4 regions of the Mesorhizobium sp. M6A.T.Cr.TU.017.01.1.1 genome follow, and region 3 is predicted to be linked to each of the others. Evidence: predicted binding sites of a transcription regulator. Region 3 holds the regulator's gene; each other region holds the start of a gene.
The links. The regulator PhoB, encoded in region 3, activates phosphate uptake and scavenging genes when phosphate is short. The targets are predictions, from matches to a motif close to TGTCATNNANCTGTCAT.
Positions count from the first base shown of each region.

Region 1: the regulator PhoB is predicted to act here: its motif matches at 2,880-2,896, upstream of phnF (phosphonate metabolism transcriptional regulator PhnF).
Region 2: the regulator PhoB is predicted to act here: its motif matches at 4,645-4,661, upstream of EOB36_RS29705 (PhoX family phosphatase).
Region 4: the regulator PhoB is predicted to act here: its motif matches at 3,166-3,182, upstream of EOB36_RS11965 (YdcH family protein).

Region 1 covers NZ_RZTA01000020.1:28,891-34,922, forward strand. The annotation lists gene EOB36_RS09120 (alpha-D-ribose 1-methylphosphonate 5-phosphate C-P-lyase PhnJ) at 1-615, opposite strand, end outside; gene EOB36_RS09125 (carbon-phosphorus lyase complex subunit PhnI) at 612-1,724, opposite strand; gene phnH (phosphonate C-P lyase system protein PhnH) at 1,726-2,337, opposite strand; gene phnG (phosphonate C-P lyase system protein PhnG) at 2,337-2,798, opposite strand; gene phnF (phosphonate metabolism transcriptional regulator PhnF) at 2,921-3,664, shown strand; gene EOB36_RS09145 (zinc-binding alcohol dehydrogenase family protein) at 4,006-5,025, opposite strand; gene EOB36_RS09150 (ABC transporter permease) at 5,094-6,032, opposite strand, start outside.
Region 2 covers NZ_RZTA01000141.1:3,353-9,384, reverse strand. The annotation lists gene EOB36_RS29720 (ABC transporter ATP-binding protein) at 1-344, shown strand, start outside; gene EOB36_RS29715 (ABC transporter permease) at 341-1,102, shown strand; gene EOB36_RS29710 (phosphatidylglycerol lysyltransferase domain-containing protein) at 1,131-2,168, opposite strand; gene EOB36_RS29705 (PhoX family phosphatase) at 2,553-4,574, opposite strand; gene EOB36_RS29700 (hypothetical protein) at 4,782-5,120, shown strand; gene EOB36_RS29695 (phosphatase PAP2 family protein) at 5,133-5,834, shown strand.
Region 3 covers NZ_RZTA01000003.1:31,732-37,763, forward strand. The annotation lists gene pstB (phosphate ABC transporter ATP-binding protein PstB) at 1-699, shown strand, start outside; gene phoU (phosphate signaling complex protein PhoU) at 736-1,443, shown strand; gene phoB (phosphate regulon transcriptional regulator PhoB) at 1,460-2,149, shown strand; gene EOB36_RS01550 (ROK family protein) at 2,184-3,431, opposite strand; gene xylF (D-xylose ABC transporter substrate-binding protein) at 3,699-4,739, shown strand; gene EOB36_RS01560 (sugar ABC transporter permease) at 4,885-6,032, shown strand, end outside.
Region 4 covers NZ_RZTA01000029.1:10,335-16,366, reverse strand. The annotation lists gene EOB36_RS11990 (amino acid ABC transporter permease) at 1-224, opposite strand, end outside; gene EOB36_RS11985 (amino acid ABC transporter permease) at 226-891, opposite strand; gene EOB36_RS11980 (transporter substrate-binding domain-containing protein) at 969-1,844, opposite strand; gene EOB36_RS11975 (IclR family transcriptional regulator) at 1,971-2,774, shown strand; gene EOB36_RS11970 (YdcH family protein) at 2,808-3,011, opposite strand; gene EOB36_RS11965 (YdcH family protein) at 3,252-3,431, shown strand; gene ispG (flavodoxin-dependent (E)-4-hydroxy-3-methylbut-2-enyl-diphosphate synthase) at 3,776-5,029, shown strand; gene EOB36_RS11955 (lytic transglycosylase domain-containing protein) at 5,034-5,903, shown strand; gene EOB36_RS11950 (class I SAM-dependent methyltransferase) at 5,995-6,032, shown strand, end outside.

The DNA of each region.
Region 1 (6,032 bases), on a different contig from region 3:
AGCCGGCGAACGATGCATCTTCGGATTGTCGAATTTCGGCGTCGGCGAGGGATCCATCACATAGCGGCCCTCGACCTTGACCGGATAGGCGTAGGTGGTGGCGATGCGGCCGTGCCTGGCAATGTCCTCGTAGAGCTTCACATGCATGAGGCCGTATTCCTCCAGCGCATGCATTTTCCGCGTTTCGGTCTCGCGCGGCTCGAGGAAGCGCAAAGGTTCGGGAATCGGCACCTGAAAGACCAGCACCTGGCCTGATGTCAGCGGATGTTCTGGGATGCGGTGGCGGGTCTGGATGATGGTCGCCTTCGCCGTCTCGGTGGTGACGGCGACATTGGCGACCTTCTTGAAGAAGGCACGGATCGAAACCGCATTGGTGGTGTCGTCGGCGCCCTGGTCGATGACTTTCAGCACATCGTCCGGGCCGATGATCGAAGCGGTGACCTGGACGGCGCCAGTGCCCCAGCCATAGGGCATCGGCATTTCGCGTGAGGCAAACGGCACCTGGTAGCCGGGAATGGCGATGCCCTTGAGGATCGCCCGGCGGATCATCCGCTTGGTCTGCTCATCGAGATAGGCGAAGTTGTAGGTGGCGATGTCGGTCGGTTGTGCGGTCATTCCGCTGCCTCCCTTTTCTCCTCGGCTTTGCCGGCGTTTTCGCGAGCATCATGCTCGGCGCGCATGCGGCGCACCAGGTCGAGCTCGGCCTGGAAGTCGACATAGTGCGGCAGCTTCAGATGCTCGACGAAGCCGGTCGCCTGGACATTGTCGGAATGCGAGATGACGAACTCCTCGTCCTGGGCTGCGGCGACGACATCTTCGCCGAATTCCGAAGCACGTAACGCCCGGTCGCACAGCGCCATGGCCATCGCCTTGCGCTCGCTCTGGCCGAAGACGAGGCCGTAGCCGCGGGTGAATTGCGGCGGCGCCTTGGCTGAGCCCTTGAATTGGTTGACTATCTGGCACTCGGTGACACGCACGGAGCCGAGCGGTACGGCGAAGGGCAGCTCCGGCACGTCGAGTTCCAGCTCCACCTCGCCGATGCGAACCTCGCCGACGAAGGGATGGTTGCGGGCATAGCCGCGCTGGGTGGAGTAGCCGAGCGCCAACAAAAAACCCTCGTCGCCGCGTGACAGCGCCTGCAGGCGGATGTCGCGCGCCATCGGGAATTCTAGCGGCTCGCGGGTGATGTCGCCGGGGACATGGTCCTGCGGCATGTCGCCGTCGGGCTCGATCAGGCCTTCGCGGGCGAGGATGGCGGAGACACGGGGCATGGCTTCCGCCTCGCTGGCACGCTGCTGCGGCTCGGCGACGTCGCCGCCCGCGGCAAGCTCGGGATCGAGCAGCCGGTGGGTGTAGTCGAAGGTCGGGCCGAGAAGCTGGCCGCCGGGAAGATCCTTGTAGGTCGCCGAGACACGCCGCTCGACCAGCATCGCGCCGGTGTCGATCGCCCGTGTGTAGCCGAAGCGCGGCAGCGTCGTGCGATAGGCGCGAACCAGGAAGATCGCCTCGATCATGTCGCCGCGCGCCTGGACGATGGCGAGCGCCGCCAATTCCCTGTCGTAGAGCGAGCCTTCGCTCATCACCCGGTCGACACCGAGCGCCAGTTGCTCGACGATCTGGTCGAGGCGAAGCGCCGGCACGGAACGGTCGCCGCGCCGGCGGTCGGCGAGCAGGCTGTGGGCGTTGGCGATGGCCGCTTCGCCGCCTTTTACCGCGACATACATATCACGCCTCCATCGTCTTGATGCGCGTCGTGCGCGGCAGGCAGGCAACGCCGTCCGGGGTGGCGAGGACGATGTCGACGCCACGCGGAAAGCGTTGGTTGTTCTGCTTCCACTGTTCGACGAAATGGCGCGGCATCTGCGCCGGCGCGATGCTTGCAGTCTTTTCGATGCCGGGACCTTCGAGCAACAGAGGGGCACCTGAAACGAGATCGCCGACTTGCAGGATCAGCGTCGTGGAGCGGTCGGGATAATCCTGGGTGCCTTGTGAGAAGCCGTCGAGCGCCATCATTTCGGCCGGCGTGGCGATCAGCGCGAAATGCGCATCGGCCGGCGTGTTGGCCAGGGGCGCGCCGGTGTGGAAGCCGAGCCAGGATTTCACCGCTACTGGGGCCTGCAAAACGGGGTCGAGCCACAGCGGCGTGTCGTTGTCGCACAGCGCCAGCGCAATGGCGCCCGCGGTGGCTGATAGCGGCGCCGGCGGGCGGGCAAAGACCGGCAGAGGCTGCAGGGTGCCCGGCCGCGCCATTGCGTCCATCACGGCGCGGAACACCGTCTGGGCGTCGAACACCGGATCGGCAAAGCCGCCTTCGATCGCTTGGGTTACGATGTCCATCAGTCTTCTCCGCGTACCATGGTGAAGAAATCGACCTTCGTTGCCGCCGTCTCGGCGCGACGCCGTTCACGTGCGCTGGCCAGTGCGGCCTGCAGCGGCGCAATGAGTTTGGTCTCGACCTCACGGCGCAGGGCAGGGTCCTGCCAGAGCGCGTCGGCGATCGCCGCCAGTTTTGCTTTCTGCCTGTCACGGCCCAGCGCGTAGCAGTGGCCGACCTGTCCGGAGGCGAGCCGGACGGTAGCGCGGGTGACCGTCGCCTCGCCAACGTTGAACGGCGCGCCGCCGCCGCCGATGCGGCCGCGCACGGTGACCAAGCCGGTTTCGGGGCCGCGCAGGAGTTCCGCCTCAGAAGGCAGGCCGGCTTCGTTCCACAGCCGGACGATATCGTCGCCGGTCGATTGCGCCAGCGTTGCCATAACGGCCTTGCGCTGAGCCTGATCGCGCGCTTCCTGTCCTCGCATGGTTAACATTCCCTTGCATCGAAAATTTGTCTATTGATATAGACAATTATACAAATTATACCTATTATCTAATGCGTGTCTATGACGGGTGCATGACACGGGCGAAAAGATCGGGGCAAGACATGATCGGGCAGCCCAGCAGCATAGAGCGGCGCAGCGGCGTCTCGCTGTGGCGGCAGATCGCCGATCAAATCCTGCGTTCGATCGCCGTCGGCGACTTTGCCGAGAATACCGCGCTGCCGCCGGAAGTCGCGCTGGCCGAGCGCTATGGTGTCAACCGCCATACGGTGCGCAGCGCCATCGCAGCACTGGTGCAGGATGGCGTGCTCAGGGCCGAGCAGGGGCGCGGCACTTTCGTGCTTTCGCGCAAGCGCCTGTCCTATCCGATCGGCGCCCGCACCCGTTTTTCGGAGGGCTTGCAAGGGCAAGCGTCTGAGCGCCGCAGCGTGCTGCTCGAGTCGGCGGTCGAGCCGGCCAGCCGGCGTGTCGCCGAAGGCTTAGGTCTAGCCAAGGGTTCCAGCGTCATCCGCCTTGAGACACGCGGTGAAGCCGATGGACAGCCGGTCTCGCGTGCCACCGGCTGGTTCGATGCAAAACGCTTCGCAGGCATCGAGACCGCTATCGCGGAAACTGGATCGGTGACCGCTTCGCTCCAGCGTTTCGGCATCAGTGACTATCTCAGGCAATCGACGGTGCTGTCGGCGCGCCACGCGGATGCCGCCGACCTTGCCGATCTCGATCTGCAGCCCGGCGCCATCGTGCTGGTCACGGTCGCCGTCAACGTCACGCCGGACGGCCAGCCGATCCAGTTCGCCGAAACGCGGTTTCCGGCTGAGCGCGTCGAGCTCAAACTGTCGGCGCTGTAGGTAGTGCCGGCCTTATACGAGACCGTGATTTATCTGACCCACGCTGATATCATACCAGCTCGGTCGCGCTTACATGTCAGCGGTTTGGCGTTTGAGGACCGCCTTCCCCCACTCCGTCTCGGCTTCGCCGAGCCACCTCTCCCCCCTCCGGAGGGAGAGGAAGGGAGCCCGCTGACGGCGAGAGAAGTAGGGAGTCTGGTTGAGGAGCGTTGGCTGCAATAGGCTCGCACCCTTCCTCTACCCCGTCGCTCGGGGGAGAGGTGGCTCGGCGAAGCCGAGACGGAGTGGGGGTCGACCTGCGCGGGGCGTTGTCATTCGGGCCGGGCTCACCGCCTGCCGTGTTATGACCCGACTTCGATCACCGCCTTGATCAGGCCGGATTTCTCATGCGCCCAGCGGGCGAGGTCGCGCGGCGTCTCGCCCAGCGTCGTGCGATGGGTGACGAGCTTCGCCAGCGGCACGGCGCCATCGCGGATCGAGGCGGCGACATGGTCGAAATCGGCGCGCAGCGCATTGCGGCTGCCGATCAGCGTCATTTCGCGCTTGTGGAATTCGGGATCGGAAAAGACGATGTCGTCCTTGACGACACTGACCAGGACCAGCGTCCCGCCATGGGCGACATGGGCGAAGGCCGACTGGACGGACTGGGTGTTGCCGGTGGCGTCGAAAACCACGTCAAAACCTTCGCCGCCGGTCGCCTCCCGCACCAGATCGGTCGCAGACGTCCGCGAACCGTCGAGGGTCGCGAAGCCGAGTTCGCTAGCGGCGAAATCCAGCCTCTCCGCGCTCATGTCGAGCAGCGTCACGTCGAGACCGGCGATGCGGGCAAACAGCGCCGTGCCGAGCCCGATCGGCCCGGCGCCAATGACCAGGGTGCGCGCGCCTGGCTGTGCCAGCGAGCGCCGCACGGCATGCGCTCCGATCGCCAGGAATTCGACGGCGGCGGCATCGGCAAGCGACAGGCCGTTTGCCGGATAAAGATTTTGCGCCGGCACCAGGATGCGTTCGCACATGGCGCCGTCACGATGCACGCCGAGCACCTCGATCTTCACGCAGCAATTCGGTTTTCCTTGCCGGCAGGCGATGCATTTGCCGCAAGCGAGATAGGGGTTGATGACCACCGGCTCGCCGACGGCCAGATCGACGCCGTCGCCGGCCTCGATCATAGTGCCGGAAACCTCGTGGCCCATGATGCGCGGGTAGGCCAGGAACGGATGCTTGCCCTCGAAGATGTGATAGTCGGTGCCGCAGATGCCGACATGACTGACCGCGACCAGCGCCCAGCCCGGCGGTGGCGTGCTCGGCGCCGGACGGTCTTCCAGAACAAGCTCGCCGGGCGACCGGCAGACGACGGCTTTCATGCTTCAATCCAGTCTGTTCATGGAACCGCCGTCCCCGCTAGAGCCGGGCCGGCGGTTGTTAATATGGTCTACTTGCCGCGGCGGCGCAGGCCGTCGAAATAGACGATGACGATGATCAGCACCCCGGTGATGATGCGTTGCCAGAAGGCGTTGACGTTGAGCAGATTGGCGCCGTTGTTGATGGTGGCTAGGATGAAGGCGCCGAGCAGCGGTCCATGCACCGATCCGACGGCGCCGAACAGCGAAGTGCCGCCGATCACCGACGAGGCGATCGCCTGCAATTCCCAGCCCTCGGCCTGCGTCGGATTGCCGATGCCGATGCGCGACGCGAGCAGCACGCCGACGAAAGCCGCGCAGAGGCCTGAGAGCGTATAGGCCATGTAGATGGTGCGCTGGACATTGACGCCGGACAGACGCGAGGCCTCGGCGTTGGAGCCGACCGAGAACAGATACCGGCCCCAGCGGCTGTGATGCAGGAAGATATAGGCCGGGATGCCGACCAGGATCACCATCCAGAACAGATTGGGGACGCCGAGAAACGAGCTGCGCGAAAACAACTGGAAGGCGTCGTTGTTGATCGAGATCGAGTTGCCGTTGGTCATCAAGAGGCCGATGCCGCGCAAGGATGTCAGCGTCGCCAGCGTGATGATGAAGGGCGGCAGGCCCATCCTGACGATGCCGAAGCCGTGGAACATGCCGATGGCGACACCGACCAGCAAGGTGACCAGGATGGCGAGGAAGACCGGCACCCCGGCGTTGATCAGCATCGCTACGATGACGGTGGCGAAGCCGACCACGGCGCCGACGGAAAGGTCGATGCCTCCGGTGATGATGACGAAGGTCTGGCCGACCGCCAGGATGGCTATCATCGAGCCCTGCCGCAGCAGGTTCGAGATATTGTTGGCGGAGGCGAAGCTCGGCGTCGCCACCGACAGGATGATCCACAAAAGAACCAGCAGCGCCAGCAGCGTCAGCCCGAACAGCGCGTTGTAGTTGCGTTTCGGCCT
Region 2 (6,032 bases), on a different contig from region 3:
AGGAGGCCGAGGCGATGGCCGACCGCGTCGGCGTCATCAATCGCGGCGAGATCGTGCTGGTCGAGGACAAGGCCGAACTGATGCGCACGCTTGGCCGCAAACGACTGTTGCTGGAGCTGCGCAGCCCGCTCGCCGCCATACCCGAGACGTTTTCGCGTTATGCGCTGGAGCTTTCGCCGAACGGTGACCAACTGACTTATACCTATGACAACCAGAGCGAACGGCCGGGCGTCGCCTCGCTGCTCCGCGACCTTGAGACGGCCGGCATCCAGTTCCGCGATATCGACACGCAAAACAGCTCGCTCGAGGAGATCTTCGTCAATCTGGTGAGGAAGGACGCATGAACCTGCGAGCAGTCTGGGCGATCTACAAGATGGAGATGGCGCGCGCCTTTCGGACCGTGCTGCAGAGCATCGTCTCACCGGTCATCTCGACATCGCTCTATTTCGTCGTCTTCGGCTCGGCCATTGGCTCGCGCATCACCGAGATCGACGGCATCAGCTACGGCGCCTTCATCGTGCCGGGACTGATCATGCTGTCGCTGCTGACGCAGTCGATCTCCAACGCCTCCTTCGCCATCTATTTCCCGAAATTCGTCGGCTCGATCTACGAGTTGCTGTCGGCGCCGGTGTCCTATCTGGAGATCATCGTTGCCTATGTCGGGGGTGCGGCGACCAAGTCGATCATACTCGGCCTGATCATCCTGGCGACCGCGTCACTGTTCGTGCCGCTGACCATCGAGCATCCGTTCTGGATGCTCGCCTTCCTGGTGCTGACGGCGGTGACGTTCAGCCTGTTCGGTTTCATCATCGGCATCTGGGCGAGGAGCTTCGAGCAGCTGCAGCTGGTGCCGCTGCTGATCATCACGCCGCTGACCTTCCTTGGCGGCAGCTTCTATTCAATCGACATGCTGCCCGGCATCTGGCGCACGGTGACGCTGTTCAATCCTGTCCTCTATCTGGTCAGCGGCTTTCGCTGGAGTTTCTACGGCAAGTCCGACGTCTCGATCGGCATCAGCCTCGGCATGACCGTCGTTTTCCTGCTTATCTGCATTGCGATCGTCGCTTGGATTTTCAGGACCGGCTACCGGCTGCGGAACTGACCCCGCCAAATCGGTCAAATGGCCGCTTTCAAATGGACTTGACCAAGCGGAGCAGCCCCAGCATCCCGACGAAGGTCCCCTTGCGGAAGGCGACGTAGGTCGGCTCCTCGATGCCGTGGAAGCGGCGTTTGAAAGCAGCCTGCCCCTGCAGGTTGAACTTGCGGCGATTGATCCATGGCGAACCATAGGCGCGCTGGAAAGAGGTGCGCCAGAAGTCGCTTTCGGCAAATCCGCTGGGTCCGATGTCGACAAGCGGCGACAGGCCGAGCGTGACGACGGAGATGCCTTGCTCGCGGAAGCGGTCGACCGCGAATTTGGTCAGGCCGATCTCGGCATGCGGCGTGGCATCGACGTGCTTGCGCTTGAACGAGGTGGTGTAGCCGATCACCTCGCCGCCGCTGAACAGGGGATCGAAGTCGAGCAAGGCCACGAGCTCGCCATTGGGGCCATGCAGGACGAAGCGGCGCATGTCGACGCCGAGATGATCGTTGAAGGGACGGTTGAGGAAGGCCATCTCCCATCGCTTGACGATGCGGTCCGCTCGCCAATTCTGCGATAGCCGCTGGATCTCGTCGAGAAAGATGGTCCGCTTGTCCTCGGCAAAGGAAAACCCCTTCTTCAACAGCCAGCGCTCGGAATAGCGCACGGTTTCATTGCGCTTTCCGGAAAAATCATGGGCGGGCAGGACCAGCCGCGTATCCACGCCGAGACGATTGACCTGGAATCCGAGCCCGGCGAGCACGCGCGCCGTCTGTTCGCCGATCTGCACGAACCACGGGTTACCGGCGGCCTCGACGAAACGCCTGATGTAGTCGGGCCGATCGGGCGGGTGAGCCACCGGGTCGCCAAGCGCGAAATGGTGCTTCATCTTGGTGCCGAAGGCGATGTAGCCGTCAGCGTCGCCGAAATAAGAAAGGTTGCGCTGGACGGCGGTCGAATAGGCGAGCGAAAAATCGCCATGCCGGCGCACCAGCGCCAGGCGCTCGACATGCGTCAGCTCCCGCCGCTCTACCTTCGGCGCTGCGCCTTCGAGCAGGCGGTCGAAATGAATGCGCAAGGAGGGCATGGTCGAGGTTCCGCGTGCCGCGCTTCGCTATTGGGAATACCCGCCAGCCCGCGGGCTTCGAATCAGTCGCATTGGGCGGTCTGATTGTCGATCATATCGCGCATGTCCCCTTTGGAGCGCAACCGGCGTGGTGAGCACCGATGAATTGGTGGCAGCGAGAACGGAACGGAAGCCCATCAATCGGGCATAAACTGGCAATTGGGCATAAAAAGGAGAGGCTTCGGTCGCGCCGAAACCCCTCCTTCACGATTTGTCAGCGTGGACCTTGGAGCGAGATGAGCTCTAGAGCGCCTCATCGTTTCACGGAAACGCCGAACCGCTCTATCTCTTTGTTTTTGCGCAATTCCGGACGGAAAACCGTTTCACACTTTTCCTGGAATTGCTCTAGACCGCAATCTTGCCGCCGCCCTGTTTGGTGATGGCGACGACCGACGGCCGCACCGGCATGTCGGGCTTGAAGTCGGGCCAGCGGGTCGACAAGTCCTCATAGTAAGAGGGACGGCCAAAAGGCTCCCAGTCTTCGCCGCCATCGGCCGGATGCTGGACGGCGACGAAAGCGGTCTGGTCGTCCGGCGTGAATAGCGGGCCGCACATTTCGGCGCCGATCGGCACGCGGAAGAACAGCTTTGATGTCGCCCGCGCCTCGCCTTCGGTGTCGACCGCCCACAGGCCGTCGGTGCGGCCGGTCGCCTTCGGGCCCTGGCCGTCAGTCGAAACCCAGAGCCGGCCGGCCGCATCGATCGCGCAATTGTCCGGCATGCCGAACCAGCCATTGGCGGTCGTTGCGGTCGAGAAGGTGGCGCCGACTTCGGCCACGGCGGGGTCGCCGCATTTCAACAGCACTTCCCACTTGCCCTTGGCAGCAGTGAAATCGCCGCCGTCCTCGACGATCTCGATGATGTGGCCGAAGGCGTTTTCGGCGCGCGGGTTGGCGGCGTCGACCTGGTCGGCCTTGCGTTTCGAATTGTTGGTCAGCATGACATAGACCTTGCCATTGGCGGCATTGGGTTGGATATCCTCGGGGCGGTCCATCTTGGTGGCGCCGAGCAGGTCGGCGGCACGGCGGGTCTCGATCAGCACGTCGGCCTGGCTGGCAAAGCCGTTCTCGGCGGTTAGCGGACCCTGGCCAAAGACGACTGGCAGCCATTCGACCGACCCGTCCTCGGCGAATTTGGCGACATGGAGCGTGCCGTCGTCGAGAAGATCCAGGTTGGCGGCACGGTCCTCGGCGTTGAATTTGCCTGTGGTGACGAATTTATAGACATAGTCGAAACGCTCGTCGTCGCCGAGATAGAAGACGACACGGCCATCCTTGGCGACGATCGATTCAGCACCTTCATGCTTGAAGCGGCCCATGGCGGTGCGCTTCTTCGGCGTCGAAGTCGGATCGTTGACGTCGACCTCGACGATCCAGCCGAAGCGGTTGGCCTCGTTCGGCTCCTTGCCGAGGTCGAAACGGTCGTAATGCGCCGCCCACTCATAGGCGCCCTCGGGAATGCCCAGGCGCTTGTAGTTGGCCGCTTCCGCGTGACCGGCCGGCAGTTCGCCCGAGAAATAGCCGTGGATATTTTCCTCGGCCATGACATAGGTGCCCCAGGGCGTGACGCCGCCGGCGCAATTGTTGACGGTGCCAATGACCTTGGTGCCGGTCGGGTCGGCATTGGTCTTGACGCGGTCGTGGCCCGCGACGGGGCCGGACAGCGCGATCTCGGTGTTGGAGGTGATGCGGCGATTGAGCTTGCCGTCGCGCACCACCTGCCATTTGCCTGATACCTTGCGGATCTCGACGATGGTGCCGCCATGCGCGGCCATCTCGACATCGACCTGTTCCTTGCTCAGCGGCGCCTGCTTGGCCTCACCATCGACGATGGTGACGAGGCCCGGGAACATCAGATGCGGGTTGGTGTATTCGTGGTTGACCACCAGCAGGCCATGCTCGGCCGAGCCGTCGAGCGGGATGTAGCCGACATAGTCGTTGTTGTAGCCAAACTGTCTTTCCTGAGCCTGCGCCGACTGTTTAGTCGGATCGAATTCCGGCGAATCGGCAAACAGCGGATCGCCCCAGCGCAGCAGCACGTCGGCGTCATAGCCCGGAGCGACATGATGCTTGTCGTCGACACCTGCCTCGACCTCGTCGAACGTGAAGGCCGAGCCGCCGGCGGCGCGGGCATCGTCGGCGAGGATCAGCGCGAGCGGGCTGACGGTGACGGCGATGGCGGTTGCCGCGAGCGATCCCTGTAGAAAACCGCGGCGCGAGAAACGCGCGGCGATGATCTCGCCCATCGTCTTGTTGTCAGTGGGATTGGTTCCTGGCCCATCGTTTTCCTCGAGCAGACTGGTGCGGAACTGGGCGTCGGGGGAGCGATGTTCGGTCGAGCGATGTTCAGTCGAGCGATGTTCAGTCATGGGGGGCTTGCCTCTGGCTTCTTTGGGATGGCTGGAGCGTCTTGCTTGACTGACCGCGTATCGCCGGGAGATCACAGTTTGATGACGTTGCCGGCCAATTTCCAGCCCCGATTTCATGTCCATGATCAGCCCCGCTTGACCGCGACCGATGCTTCGGAAACAAGATCTGCTGCAGGCGCGGAAGCACCGCTTCGAGAGGGACAAAAAGTGAGTTTTTGGGGACTGGGGCAGCTCGGCATTTCTACAGTGATCTTCCTGCTGGCGGCGACGGCGGCGAAGCAATGGGGACTGGCGCCGAGCCTCGGCAAGATCGTTCTGACCTTGGCGCTCTATTCGCTGGGCAATCTGATCATGCTGAGGCTGATCCGTGAATTCGGCATGTCGGTGTCTTTCAGCCTGTCGGCGGTGATCCAGCTGGTGTCGGTGAACGTCGTGGCCCTGGTCTTCTTCGGCGAGCGCGTCAATGCGTTGCAGGCGACTGGCATCGTGCTCGCCGTCGCAGCTGTGGCGCTGATAACGCTCGGACCCTATCTGCAAAAATTGTAATTGCGAGGGTCGATGAAGAATACCGCAAACAAGTTGCTCAACTGGATCGAATTCCCGGTGCTGCTGGCCGGACTGGTCATCGCCGGCGGATTGTGGGGGTTCGAGGAGCTGATGGAGGTGGCGCGAGACACCACGCCGCACGCCTTCGATACGGAAATCCTGCTCGCTTTCCGTGAAGCGGGCCAGCCTGACAATCCGATCGGACCGCCATGGCTGGAAGGAGCGATGCGCGACCTCACCAGCCTCGGCAGCGCCAGCGTGCTCGTGCTGACCACTGCTGCGGTGATCGTTTATCTGCTGCTGATCCACAGACCGGGACCAGCGTTTCTCGTTTTCGTGGCAGTGGCGGGCGGGCAGGCCCTGTCGAGCACGCTGAAGCTCGGAATCGACCGGCCGCGCCCCGATCTGGTCTCGCATCTCGCCGACGTGGCGACGCTTTCGTTTCCGAGCGGCCATGCGATGCTGTCGGCGGTGACATATTTGACGCTGGGCAGCATGGCGTCGCGCTTCCTGCCTGGGCGAACGACCAAGATCTATGTGTTGGCACTTGCGGTGCTGACGACCCTGCTGGTCGGCATCAGCCGCGTCTATCTCGGTGTTCATTGGCCGTCCGACGTGCTGGCCGGCTGGTGTGCCGGCTTCGCCTGGGCGATGCTGTGCTGGCTGGCCGCACGGACGCTACAGCGATGGCGCGGGCACACCGACGGCGGCTGAACCGGCCGTCAGAACGACGCTGCGGCTAATTCTCCTCGAATTTGCGGCGCCCGAGGGCCTACTGTCCTAGCTGGCACGCAAGCTCTGCAGGACACAACCGATCTTGGTGCGTGCATGTCTGACATATGCATCATGATGCTTGAACCATCAAAATGATAGTATTATGCATGGGAATGCAGACTCAGACGGGGGTTTTTA
Region 3 (6,032 bases):
TTCGACGTGGATCTCGATGTCCGCGAGAACCAGGTGACGGCGTTGATCGGCCCATCGGGCTGCGGCAAGTCGACCTTTCTGCGTTGCTTGAATCGAATGAACGACACGATCGACATCGCGCGGGTAAGCGGCAAGATCACGCTCGACAACGAGGATGTCTACGACCCGAAAATCGATGTCGTCGAGCTGCGAGCTCGCGTCGGCATGGTGTTCCAGAAGCCGAACCCGTTTCCGAAGTCGATCTACGAAAACGTCGCCTACGGTCCGCGCATTCACGGTCTGGCCAGGAGCAAGGCGGAGTTGGACGGCATCGTCGAATCGAGCCTGAAGAAGGCCGGCCTGTTCAACGAGGTCAAGGATCGCCTGCTCGAGTCGGGCACTGGCCTTTCCGGTGGCCAGCAGCAGCGTCTGTGCATTGCGCGCGCCATCGCTGTGTCGCCGGAAGTGATCCTGATGGACGAGCCTTGTTCGGCGCTCGATCCGATCGCCACCGCCCGTGTCGAGGAACTGATTGACGAACTGCGCCAGAACTACACGATCGTCATCGTCACCCATTCGATGCAGCAGGCAGCGCGTGTGTCGCAACGCACGGCGATGTTCCATCTCGGCTATCTGGTCGAGGAGGGCGCGACCGACAAGATGTTCACCAACCCCGACGACAAGCGCACCCAGGACTACATCACCGGCCGGTTCGGCTAAGCGGTCCGGCGAATTTTCGAGCACGAGGACAGTATCATGGGTGAACATACCGTCGCATCTTTCGACGAGGAATTGGAGCACATCGACAGGCTGATCCGCGACATGGACGAGCTCGCCGCCGCGATGGTCGCAGCGTCGATCCGCGCGTTGCTTGCGTCAGACAATGCGATGGCGCAGCGCGTCGTCTCGGATGACGCCATCATGGATGCGCGGCAGCGCGAACTCGACGACAGCGCGATCACGCTGATCGCCAAGCGGCAGCCGATGGCGCAAGACCTGCGCGCCGTGGTTGGCGCAATCCGGATGGCCGGCGATCTCGAGCGCATCGGCGACCTGGCCAAGAACATAGCCAAGCGGGTCAGCGCCGTCGGGCAGAGCGCCACGCCGCGTAATCTCTCGCACGGTATCGACGCGATGGCGGATCTCGTTCTCGAGCAGCTCCGCGGCGTGGTCGAGCACTATGTGTCGCGCAACGCCGGCGCGTTGAAAGAGCTGCGCGCCGCCGACGAGAAGATCGACGTGAAATACACGGCGGTTTTTCGCGAACTCCTGACCTACATGATGGAGGACCCGCGCAACATCACCGCCTGCACGCATCTTCTGTTCTGCGCCAAGAATCTCGAGCGTATCGGCGATCATGTCACCAACATCGCCGAAAACGCCTACTATGTCGTGACCGGGCAGCAATTGCCGGCGGATCGGCCGAAGCTCGACGAAACGACGATGTCGGCGTCGGCGACATGACAGGGGTAACCGGCCGATGATCGCGCCGCGCATCATGGTGGTGGAGGACGAAGAGCCGCTGGGCGTCCTCCTTCGCTACAATCTGGAATCCGAAGGCTATCAGGTCGAGGTGGTGACGCGCGGCGACGAGGCCGAAATCCGGCTTCAGGAAAACGTGCCCGATCTTCTGGTGCTCGACTGGATGGTGCCGGCGGTTTCGGGCATCGAGCTTTGCCGTCGCCTTCGGGTGCGTCCCGAAACCGAGCGGCTGCCGATCATCATGCTGACCGCGCGCGGCGAGGAAAGCGACCGGGTGCGCGGCCTCTCGACCGGGGCCGACGACTATCTGGTCAAGCCGTTCTCGACACCGGAATTCATGGCCAGGGTCAAGGCGCTGCTGCGCCGTGCCAAGCCCGAAGTGCTGTCCAGCGTGCTGAAGGTCGGTGACATCATGCTCGATCGCGAATCGCACAGGGTCTATCGCAAGAAGAGCGAGATCCGGCTCGGGCCGACCGAATTCCGGCTGCTCGAATTCATGATGCGGCACCCGGGTCGGGTGTTCTCGCGCAGCCAGTTGCTCGACAATGTCTGGGGCGAGACGATCTACATCGACGAGCGCACGGTGGACGTCCATGTCGGCCGGCTGCGCAAGGCGGTCAACAATGGCCGCATGCCCGATGTCATCCGCACCATCCGCGGCGCGGGCTATGCGATCAGGGAAGACTGAACAGACTGCCTGAATTCAAGCTGCGTTCTTCCATTCAGGCCACGTGCTTCCTGGCCGTGCCGGACTTCCCTTGCGCGCCCGGCGCGAAAATCTCCTGGTCGACGAAGCTCAGCGCCCGCATGGCGCAGCCTTCGCGGATCAGCGGCAGCTCGTTCGGCTCGGTGTCGAAGGAAATCGAACCCGAATACTGACCGCCGGCGGTCTGAGCGATGGCCTCGCGCAGGGCCGGCTCGATCAGGTCGAAGGCGGCAGCGCTGGCGCCGACCATGGCGACCGGCGCCGGATCGATCAACGCGAACAGGCTGCCGAGCCCGAAGCCGAGCGCTTCGCCGGCCTTGCGGTAGGCTTCGCGCTCCGGTCCGTCCGTCTGGCGCGCCCGGGCCGCCAGTGCCCGCATCTCGGCGTCGCTGACATCGGCGACCGGCTCGGCGTTCTCGCTCAACTGCCTTGCATTGCGCCAGATGGCGTAGTTGCCGGCATAGGCCTCGACGCAGCCGCGCCGCCCGCAGCGGCAAAGCGCGCCGCCCGGCCGGTGGATCATGTGGCCGAATTCGCCGCCTGAGGAATGGGTGCCGGTGAACAGTTCGCCCTTCAGCACCAGCCCCATGCCGATGCCGTGGGAGAGCAGGATGGCGATGAAATCGTCGCGGTAGCGATCCGGGTCGCGCCAGCGCAGCGCCACGGCCATCATGTTGCAATCGTTCTCCATGATGGCCGGGATGCCGAACTCACGTTCCAGAATGTCGGCGAAGGCAATGTTCGTCTGCGGCGTGATCGGCGACCACAACATGGCGCGCGCATGGGAATCGGTGATGCCCTGGATCGCCAGCGCGATGCGGGCGACGCTTTGGATATTGAGATCGGGATCTTCGAGCCGGCGCCGGACGATGGCGACACATTCGTCGATCAGCTCGTCGCGCGACATGGTCAGCGTGTCCAGCCGGCGCTGTTCCTCGGCGACCACTTCTCCAGCATAATCGATGACGGCGACCGAAAGGAAATTCAGCGACAACACGACGGCCAACACCGCCGCCGCTTCCGGATTGAGGCTGAGGCCGACCTGCGGCCGGCCGCGTTTCAGCGAAACGGTCTCGCTCGCCTTGCTCTCGGTCAGGATGCCTTCCTGGATGAGGTCGGAAGAGATCGCCGATATGGTCGAATGGCTGAGGCCGGTGGTCGCGGCGATCTCGGTTCGCGACGGCTGGCCTGCCCGGCGTACGGCCGAAATCACCATCGCCCGGTTGCGCCGACGCAAATCGTCATGACGGATTCCAACCGACATCCTTTGCTTCCTCCCTCTTGCCGTGGCCGCTCATGAACCGGAAGCCGTCGGTAGCGTCCGACAAATACTGGCAGAAGCAGAAGGCCCTGTCATTGTTTATTCCGGGGCTCGAAAAAAGTCGGCAGGGACATCAAAATCCATCAGAATTGATGTTGACAGCGCTTCGGCGTTGGACCAGTATTTTTTCGAGGCTCGAAAAAATAGAGCCTTTGTGCCGGCCTTCGGGCCAGTTTGGTCGCGCCGTATCGCGGCGCAGGGAGGACTATCATGAAGAGATTCGCAGCCGCCATCCTGGCGGGGGTCGCCATGTCGCTGACGCTCGCGTCGGTCGCACAGGCGAAGGACAAGGTCATTGGCGTTTCGTGGTCGAACTTCCAGGAAGAGCGCTGGAAGACCGACGAAGCCGCCATGAAGACAGCGATCGAGGCCGCCGGCGACAAGTATATTTCCGCCGATGCGCAGTCCAATCCCGGCAAGCAGCTGACCGATGTCGAGAGCCTGATCTCGCAGGGCGCCAACGCGCTCATCATCCTTGCGCAAGATGCGTCGGCCATCGGGCCGGCGGTGCAAAAGGCGCTGGACGAAGGCATTCCGGTCGTCGGCTATGACCGGTTGATCGAGAACAAGGACGTGTTCTATCTGACCTTCGACAACCAGGAAGTCGGCCGCATGCAGGCCCGCGAAGTGTTCAAGGTGGCGCCGGAAGGCAACTACGTCTTCATCAAGGGCTCGGGCGCCGATCCGAATGCCGATTTCCTGTTCGCCGGCTCCATGGAAGTGCTCAAGGATGCCATCGACAGCGGCAAGATCAAAAATGTCGGCGAGGCGTATACCGACGGCTGGCTTCCCGCCAACGCCCAGAAGAACATGGAACAGTTCCTGACCGCTAACGACAACAAGGTCGATGCGGTGGTTGCCGCCAATGACGGCACCGCCGGTGGCGTCGTCGCGGCGCTGACGGCGCAAGGCTTGGCCGGATCCGTCCCGGTGTCCGGCCAGGACGGCGACCATGCAGCGCTGAACCGCATTGCGCTCGGCACACAGACCGTATCGGTGTGGAAGGACGCGCGAGAGCTCGGCAAGAACGCCGCCGAGATCGCCTCGCAGCTTGCCGATGGCAAGCAGATGACCGACATTGCGGGCGTCAAGGACTTCACCACGCCGGGCGGCAATGCCGTCAAGTCGCTGTTCCTGACGCCGATTGCCATCACCAAGGACAATCTCAACGTCGTCATCGACGCCGGCTGGATCAAGAAGGACGAAGTCTGCGCGGGTGTCGCCGCGGGCAGCGTTGCGGCCTGCAACTGATCTGGATCATTTCGCAAGGAAACGAACGCCGCGGCTGTCAGGCCGCGGCGTTTTTCGAGAGGCTTTCCGCTTCAAATGACCGTGGAAAGCAAATAGCATTCTGTTCCGGCATCCGCGCCAGACGGCAACCCGGTCGGAGGACATCATGACCGACACGGCATCCAACCCACCGGTCGCCCACACGGCCGAAGACCGGGCGCGCGAATCCGAGCTCAGCGCCATCGGACGGTTCCTCAAGGCAACCGAGCTCGATATACGCATGCTCGGCATGGTCGGCGCTCTGCTGGTCATCTGGGTTGGAATTCACATCCTGTCGGGTGGGCTTTTCCTCACGCCGCGCAATCTCTGGAACCTGTCGGTGCAGACCTCCTCGGTGGCGATCATGGCGACCGGCATGGTGCTGGTCATCGTGATGCGCAACATCGATCTTTCGGTGGGCTCCGTCGAAGGCGTGATCGGCATGGTGATGGGCGTGGCGCAGGCCGAATTCCTCATCCGCGTCATGGGGCTCCAGGTGGGAAATCCCTGGATATGGATTATCGCATTGGCTGCCGGTGTGGTGCTCGGCCTCATGATAGGCGCGCTCCAGGGCTTCATCATCGCCTATCTCGAGGTTCCGGCCTTCATCGTGACGCTGGGCGGCTTGCTGATCTGGCGTGGCATGGCGTGGCTGATGACGAGCGGGCGCACCGTCGCGCCGCTCGACGCCACGTTCCAGCTCATGGGTGGCGGGCCGCGTGGCTCGATCGGGGCAACCGCAAGCTGGATCGTCGGCGTTCTCGCCTGTGCGGCCGTCGCTTTCATGCTGCTCAACGGCCGGTCGCAGCGCAAGCGGTTCAAGTTTCCGCTGCGTCCCGTCTGGGCGGAGAGCTTGCTTGGTGTTGTCGCCTGCGCCGCCATCCTCGGCGCCGTGTGGATCGCCAATTCCTATCCCTGGCCAATCGGCATCGTGCGCCAATACGCGCAGCGGAACGGCATCACCGTCCCCGAAGGCGGGCTGTTCATCGCCCATGGCATCGCCATACCGGTGCTGATTGCGGTCGCAGTGGGCATCGTCATGACCTTCATCACCAGGCGCACCCGTTTCGGCCGCTATGTCTTTGCCATTGGCGGCAACCCGGAAGCGGCGGAACTCGCCGGCATCAACACGCGCTGGGTGACCATGAAGGTGTTCATGATCATGGGCGTATTGGCCGCAATCAGCGCGGCGATTGCGTCGGCTCGCCTCAATGCCTCGACCAATGCGCTGGGTACGCTGGACGAGTTGCTGGTCATCGCCGCAGCCGTCATCGG
Region 4 (6,032 bases), on a different contig from region 3:
AGGCCGTAATAGACGAAGAAGATGAGCACCAGGATCGGAATGCCGCGTATGGTGTCGCTGAAAATGCGCACCACCCAGCGCAGCGGCGTAGGGCCGTAGACAAGGCCGACGCCCATCATCACGCCGGCGACGAGCGACAACACCACGACAAGCAGCGACACCCACAGTGTCACGGCAAAACCCTGGGCTAGGAAGGGCAAGGCATAGGCGATCTGGCCAAGCATGTTAGTGCGCCGCCCTGAACCGGCGCTCGACAAGCCGAAGCGCATAGAGAAGCGCGTAGCCGGTCAAGAGGTACATCGCCGTCACCACAAGGTAGACCTCGACGATCCGGAAGGTGTTGAAGTTGATCCATTGGGCGCCGTAGGTGAGCTCGGGCACCGAAATGACCGAGGCGACGGACGTGTCCTTGAAGAGCGATATGAACGTGTTGGAAAGCGCGGGCAGCGTTATCCGCAGCATCGTCGGTAGGCGCACATGGAGCAGCCGCTGCCAGGGCGTCAGGCCGATCGCCTTGCCAGCGTCGATCTGTCCGCGCGGCACGGCTTCGAGCCCCGAGCGAAACACCTCGACCAGATACGCGCCGCTATAGAGCGACAGTGTCGCGACAAACGAGGTCTGGGCGCTGTAGGCGAGATCGACCACGGTCGGCAGGCCGTAGAAAACGAGATAGACAAGCAGGATCAGCGGCACGTTGCGGATGAATTCGACATAGGCGGCGATTATGGACCGGACGACGCGCCCGGCCGAGACGTACCAGACCGCCAGAACGAGCCCGATGACGATGCCGATGGCTATGGAGATCACGGCGAGCTCGAGACTGAGCAGCAGGCCGCCCCACAGCTTGTCGAAATGCCGCCAGATCAGGTTGAAATTGAGGGCGTAGCCCATGCGTCTGCCTCAGTGCCGAGGGCCGTCGAGGAGAAGGAGGCGGAAGGGCGCCGATTGCTGCCCTTCCGCCAGCTGCATCAGATGACCGGAAAACCGGGATGCCGGGCCGGCGGCTCCAGCCCGAAATAGTCCTTGAACGCCGCGTCGTAGAGCGCCGTTTCATGACCGAACATTGCCGTCGCGAAGGATGCGTTGACGAAGGTCAGCCAGTCGAGATCGCCTTGCCTCAGCGCCGCGCCGTAAAGCATGCTGAACCAGCTTTTGCCGGCATCGAAGTAGCGGTCCGGGTTGCGTGAGGCGAGCCAGCGCACCGTGGAAAGATCGACGGCGGCCGCGTCGACGCGCTTCGACTCGAGTGCCTGCAGCACGTTGGCCTGGGTGTCTATCTGCATCACCTGCGACTCCGGCAGGACAATGTGCACATTTGCCTCGGCATCGACATTCTGCAGGATGGAAATACGCGTTGCCGAACCGCCGGCAAGCAGCTTGTCGAAGGTCTTGTTCTCGGCGGTCGGAAGGGTCAGCAGAGCGATGCCTTCGACGTAATAGGGCCGCGAGAAGTTGATCAGCTGCGAGCGCTGGGCGGTCATGGTCATGAACTGGATCGAGATGTCGACCTTGTTGGTGGTCACATTCGGAATGCGCTGGGCCGGATCCTGCATGACGAAATCGACCATGGTCGGATCGTCGAAAAGCCCCTTGGCAAGAATGCGCCCCATGGTGATGTCCATGCCGACGAGTTCGCCGGCATCGTTCTCGAAGTGCCAGGGTGCGTTGGTGCTGCCGGTGCCGACGATCAGCTTGCCGCGATCGAGAACAGTACGCAGCAGGCTGTCCGGCGCCGCTTGCGCCGCCGCCTTCTGAACATCGACCGTTGCTGCTGCGCCCATCACTCCGGCCGTTGCAAGCCCGGCCATTTTCAGAAATTCACGTCTTTTGGATGTGTCGTTCACGGCGACCTCCTTCGTGTTGTGTTCCCCTTTGGATGAGCAACATGCGTCGTTGCAATGAACGTGATTGTCCCTTACAAGAGACGCATGTACTCTATACAAGACAGATACTAACATCAGGAGCCGGTAATGCAAGATGGCAATGCCTTGGCAGTTCGACCGGACGCCGGCCTGGACGAAGACAGGGCATCGGGCTCTCGCGAGAAGGGTCTCAACCGGGTGCTCCAGATCCTGGAGTTTCTCCACACGACCCAGCGTGCGATCGGGATTGGCGATCTCGCCAAGGCAGTGAATGCGCCTCGCTCGACGACCTACACGCTTGTGCGCTCGCTGGTCGATGCGGGCCTGCTGGAAATGGCCGGCGACGGCAATCGCGTCTATTTCGGAAAAAAGCTTTACCTCTACGGAATGGACTATGTGCGCGGCAACGACCTGCTCAGGAGAGGGCGGCAGGAGGTCGACAATCTGTCGCGCGAGACAGGCGAGACCTCTGAATTGTGCATGCTGCAAAGCGGCCGCTACACAATCGTCCATTCAAGTCCGGGCACCAGGCCGTTCCGGATCAGCTCGGCCACAGGTCTGCAGATCCCGCTTCCCTGGACCGCTTCGGGGCGGTTGCTTCTCGCCGGTTTCGAAAGGGCCGTGATCGAAGACATGGTGTCCGAAGACGATCTCGTCCTGCCAGACGGCCGCAGATTGCTGCTCGACGACTTCATAGAAGATATCGCCGTGGCTGGCGGTGTCGGCTACTGCGTGACCTCGGGTCTTGTCGACGCCTACACAAAATGCCTTGCCGCGCCGGTCTTTTCAGCGCCCGGCAAGGTCGAGGCGACGATATGCCTTGTGGTTCCCATCGACACTTCCGGAGAAAAGACCGACGATCTCATCGCCATGCTGCGCGAACGCGCTGCGAGGCTTTCGATCACAGGATGAGCAGGTTTGCCGAGTCGCCAAGTGGGAATTCGCTCACGCGATGATGTCGGGGATGATCCGGTCTTCCAGCGCCATCAGCCGGTCTTTCAGGAATAGTTTTTTCTTCTTCATGCGCTGGATCTGCAGCGGGTCGCAGCCCATGGCGATCATCGCGTTGATGGCCGCGTCGAAATCGGCGTGCTCTTGCTTCAGCCGAGAATATTCGAGGCGGATATCGGCCTGTTCCTGTTCGGACATTATCTACCGTCTGCACGTCTGCGGCGCCCAAAAATGGGCCTGATTGGGCGGGGCCGGGGGCTCTCTTGCACCGGCGCGCAGCCAATATCACATTTCACATTGTCGTGGAATGCTACCACGCAGCATTCGACATCGCTGCCCGATGGTGGCACACTGTCATTATGCCGTCACAGAAGCGAGCCTGCGGTGGACACGCCTTGACGGCTGCAATCGAGGAAACCATGAAAGGGAGAACCAATCATGTCTCTTGCATCCCATCTTGATGAGTTGCAGCGGAAACACGGCGACATCGAACGCGAAATCGATGACGCGATGAATCATCCATCAGTGGATGACCTCGAAATCGTGAATCTCAAGCGGCGCAAGCTGGCACTCAAGGACGAGATTGAAAAACTGAAAGCGAAACCGACCACGCATTGACGCTTTTCCTCGAATAGCTGCGCCGGTTTCGGCGCACGAGCATCTTTCCGGTGGCGGCCATGCCGCCGGAGCGCTGCTTCACACGACTCGGAGATGGTTCCGGCCGCCAGCGGCACGGATACGATGGGCTGTTTGTCTCCTCTCCCGTTATCGATTTGGTAGGTCTGCCTGCCTGTCGCCATTGACAAGCCATCTTTGCTCCTCCACCTCATGCCCGGACCTTCTACAGCGCCGCGCGCCCTTTCGGGCGCGCAAAGGACACTGTATTTTGATTTTTGCGCGTGATCCTTTCCGGAAACCGATTCCGGGATTCGGGGTGATGCGCTAACAAAGGGCAGCCGGCCATGACCGGATATTTTTCCTCTCCCTTCCCGCGCCGCACGTCGGTCGGTGTCGATGTCGGCGGCGTGATGGTCGGCGGGGGTGCCCCTGTCGTCGTTCAGTCGATGACCAACACCGACACCGCCGATGTCGACCAGACAGTCGCTCAAGTTGCGGCGCTGCATCGTGCCGGCTCCGAGATCGTGCGCATCACCGTCGACCGCGACGAGAGCGCTGCCGCCGTGCCCGCCATCCGCGAGCGGCTCGAACGGCTCGGCATCAACGTGCCGCTGGTCGGCGATTTCCACTATATCGGCCACAAGCTGCTCGCCGACCATCCGGCTTGCGCCGAGGCGTTAGCCAAGTACCGCATCAATCCCGGCAATGTCGGCTTCAAGGACAAGAAGGACCGGCAGTTCACTGATATCGTCGAGATGGCGATCCGGCACGACAAGCCGGTGCGCATCGGCGTCAATTGGGGGTCGCTCGACCAGGAGCTTCTGACCCGGCTGATGGACGACAACCAGCGCCAAGGCTTTCCGCTGACCGCGCAGGAAGTGACGCGCGAGGCGATCGTGCAGTCGGCGATCCTTTCGGCCGAAATGGCCGAGGAGATCGGTCTTGGCCGCGAGAAAATCATTCTGTCGGCCAAGGTTAGCGGTGTGCAGGACCTGATCGCCGTTTATACCGAGCTTGCCACCCGCTCCAACCACGCGCTGCATCTTGGCCTCACCGAGGCCGGCATGGGTTCAAAAGGCATCGTCGCCTCGTCCGCAGCGATGGGCATCCTTCTCCAGCAAGGCATTGGCGACACGATCCGCATCTCGCTGACACCGGAGCCGAATGGCGACCGCACCCGGGAGGTGCAGGTATCGCAAGAACTCCTGCAGACCATGGGGTTCCGGCAGTTCGTGCCGATCGTCGCCGCCTGCCCCGGCTGCGGCCGCACGACCTCTACCGTGTTCCAGGAACTCGCCCAGAACATCCAGGCGGATCTGCGCAAGAACATGCCGGTGTGGCGTGAAAAATATCCCGGCGTCGAGAACCTCAAGGTCGCGGTGATGGGCTGCATCGTCAACGGTCCAGGTGAATCCAAGCATGCCGATATCGGCATTTCTCTGCCCGGTACCGGCGAGACGCCGACGGCGCCGGTATTCGTCGACGGCAGGAAGGCGGCGACGCTGCGCGGCCCGTCGATTGCTGCGGACTTCGAGAAAATGGTCGCCGACTATATCGAGCAGCGGTTTGGGCAACTTGGCAAGGCCGCGGCGGAGTAGATCTATGCGGCTCCCTTGGGCGACGCCGGTCTTGCTTGGTGGGTTTGTCTTGCTTTGTGGGCTGGGCTGGGTGACAGCCGTCCAGGCCGATCCGCCGCGCCCCGCCAAACAACGACTGCTCGACCGGGTTTGCAACCTGATCGAGGCTCATGCGGACCAAAACGGTCTGCCCAAGGACTTCTTTGCCCGGTTGATCTGGAAGGAAAGCCGCTTCGATCCCAGTGCGGTCAGCCCGGTCGGCGCCGAAGGCATTGCCCAGTTCATGCCGGGTACAGCCAAGATACGCGGCCTCGCCAATTCCTTCGATATCGAGCAGGCCATCCCGGCCTCGGCAAAATATCTCGCCGAAATGAAAACCGGCTTCGGCAATCTCGGCTTGGCCGCCGCCGCCTACAATGCCGGTGAAAGCCGGGTGTCGCGCTGGCTGAGTTCTGGCGGTTTCCTGCCGATGGAGACCGAAAGCTACGTTCTGGACATCATGGGCGAGCCAGCCGACAGGTTCACCGACACCGCCTATGCCGGCACCATCCGGCCGCTCGACAAGAAAGCGAGCTTCGCGGTCGCCTGCCGCAAGCTGCCGGTCATCAAGTCCCAAACCGTGGCCATGGCGTCGATCAACATCAAGCCGTGGGGCGTGCAGGTGGCCGGCAATTTCCGCCGCGCCGCGGCGCTCAGTCAATGGAATGGTGTGAAGCGCCGGTTTCCGGCCTTGCTTAAGGGCCAAAATCCGGTGGTCAGCCGGGTGCGCTCGCCGATCGGCAGGCGCGGCATCTATGCGGTCCGGATCGGCGCCGACTCCAAAGCCAAGGCCGACAACATTTGCCAGAAACTGCAAAGCGTCGGCGGTGCATGCATTGTGGTGCGGAACCGGTGATGGGTACCGACCGATTTGCCCGACAAACCATCGAAGCTGCGCTTTGACTCCACGAATTCTGCTGCTCCACGGCTCCAACTCCAGGCCTTCCATGACCGACCGTCTCTACAGCGATCCCGACCTCGCCCA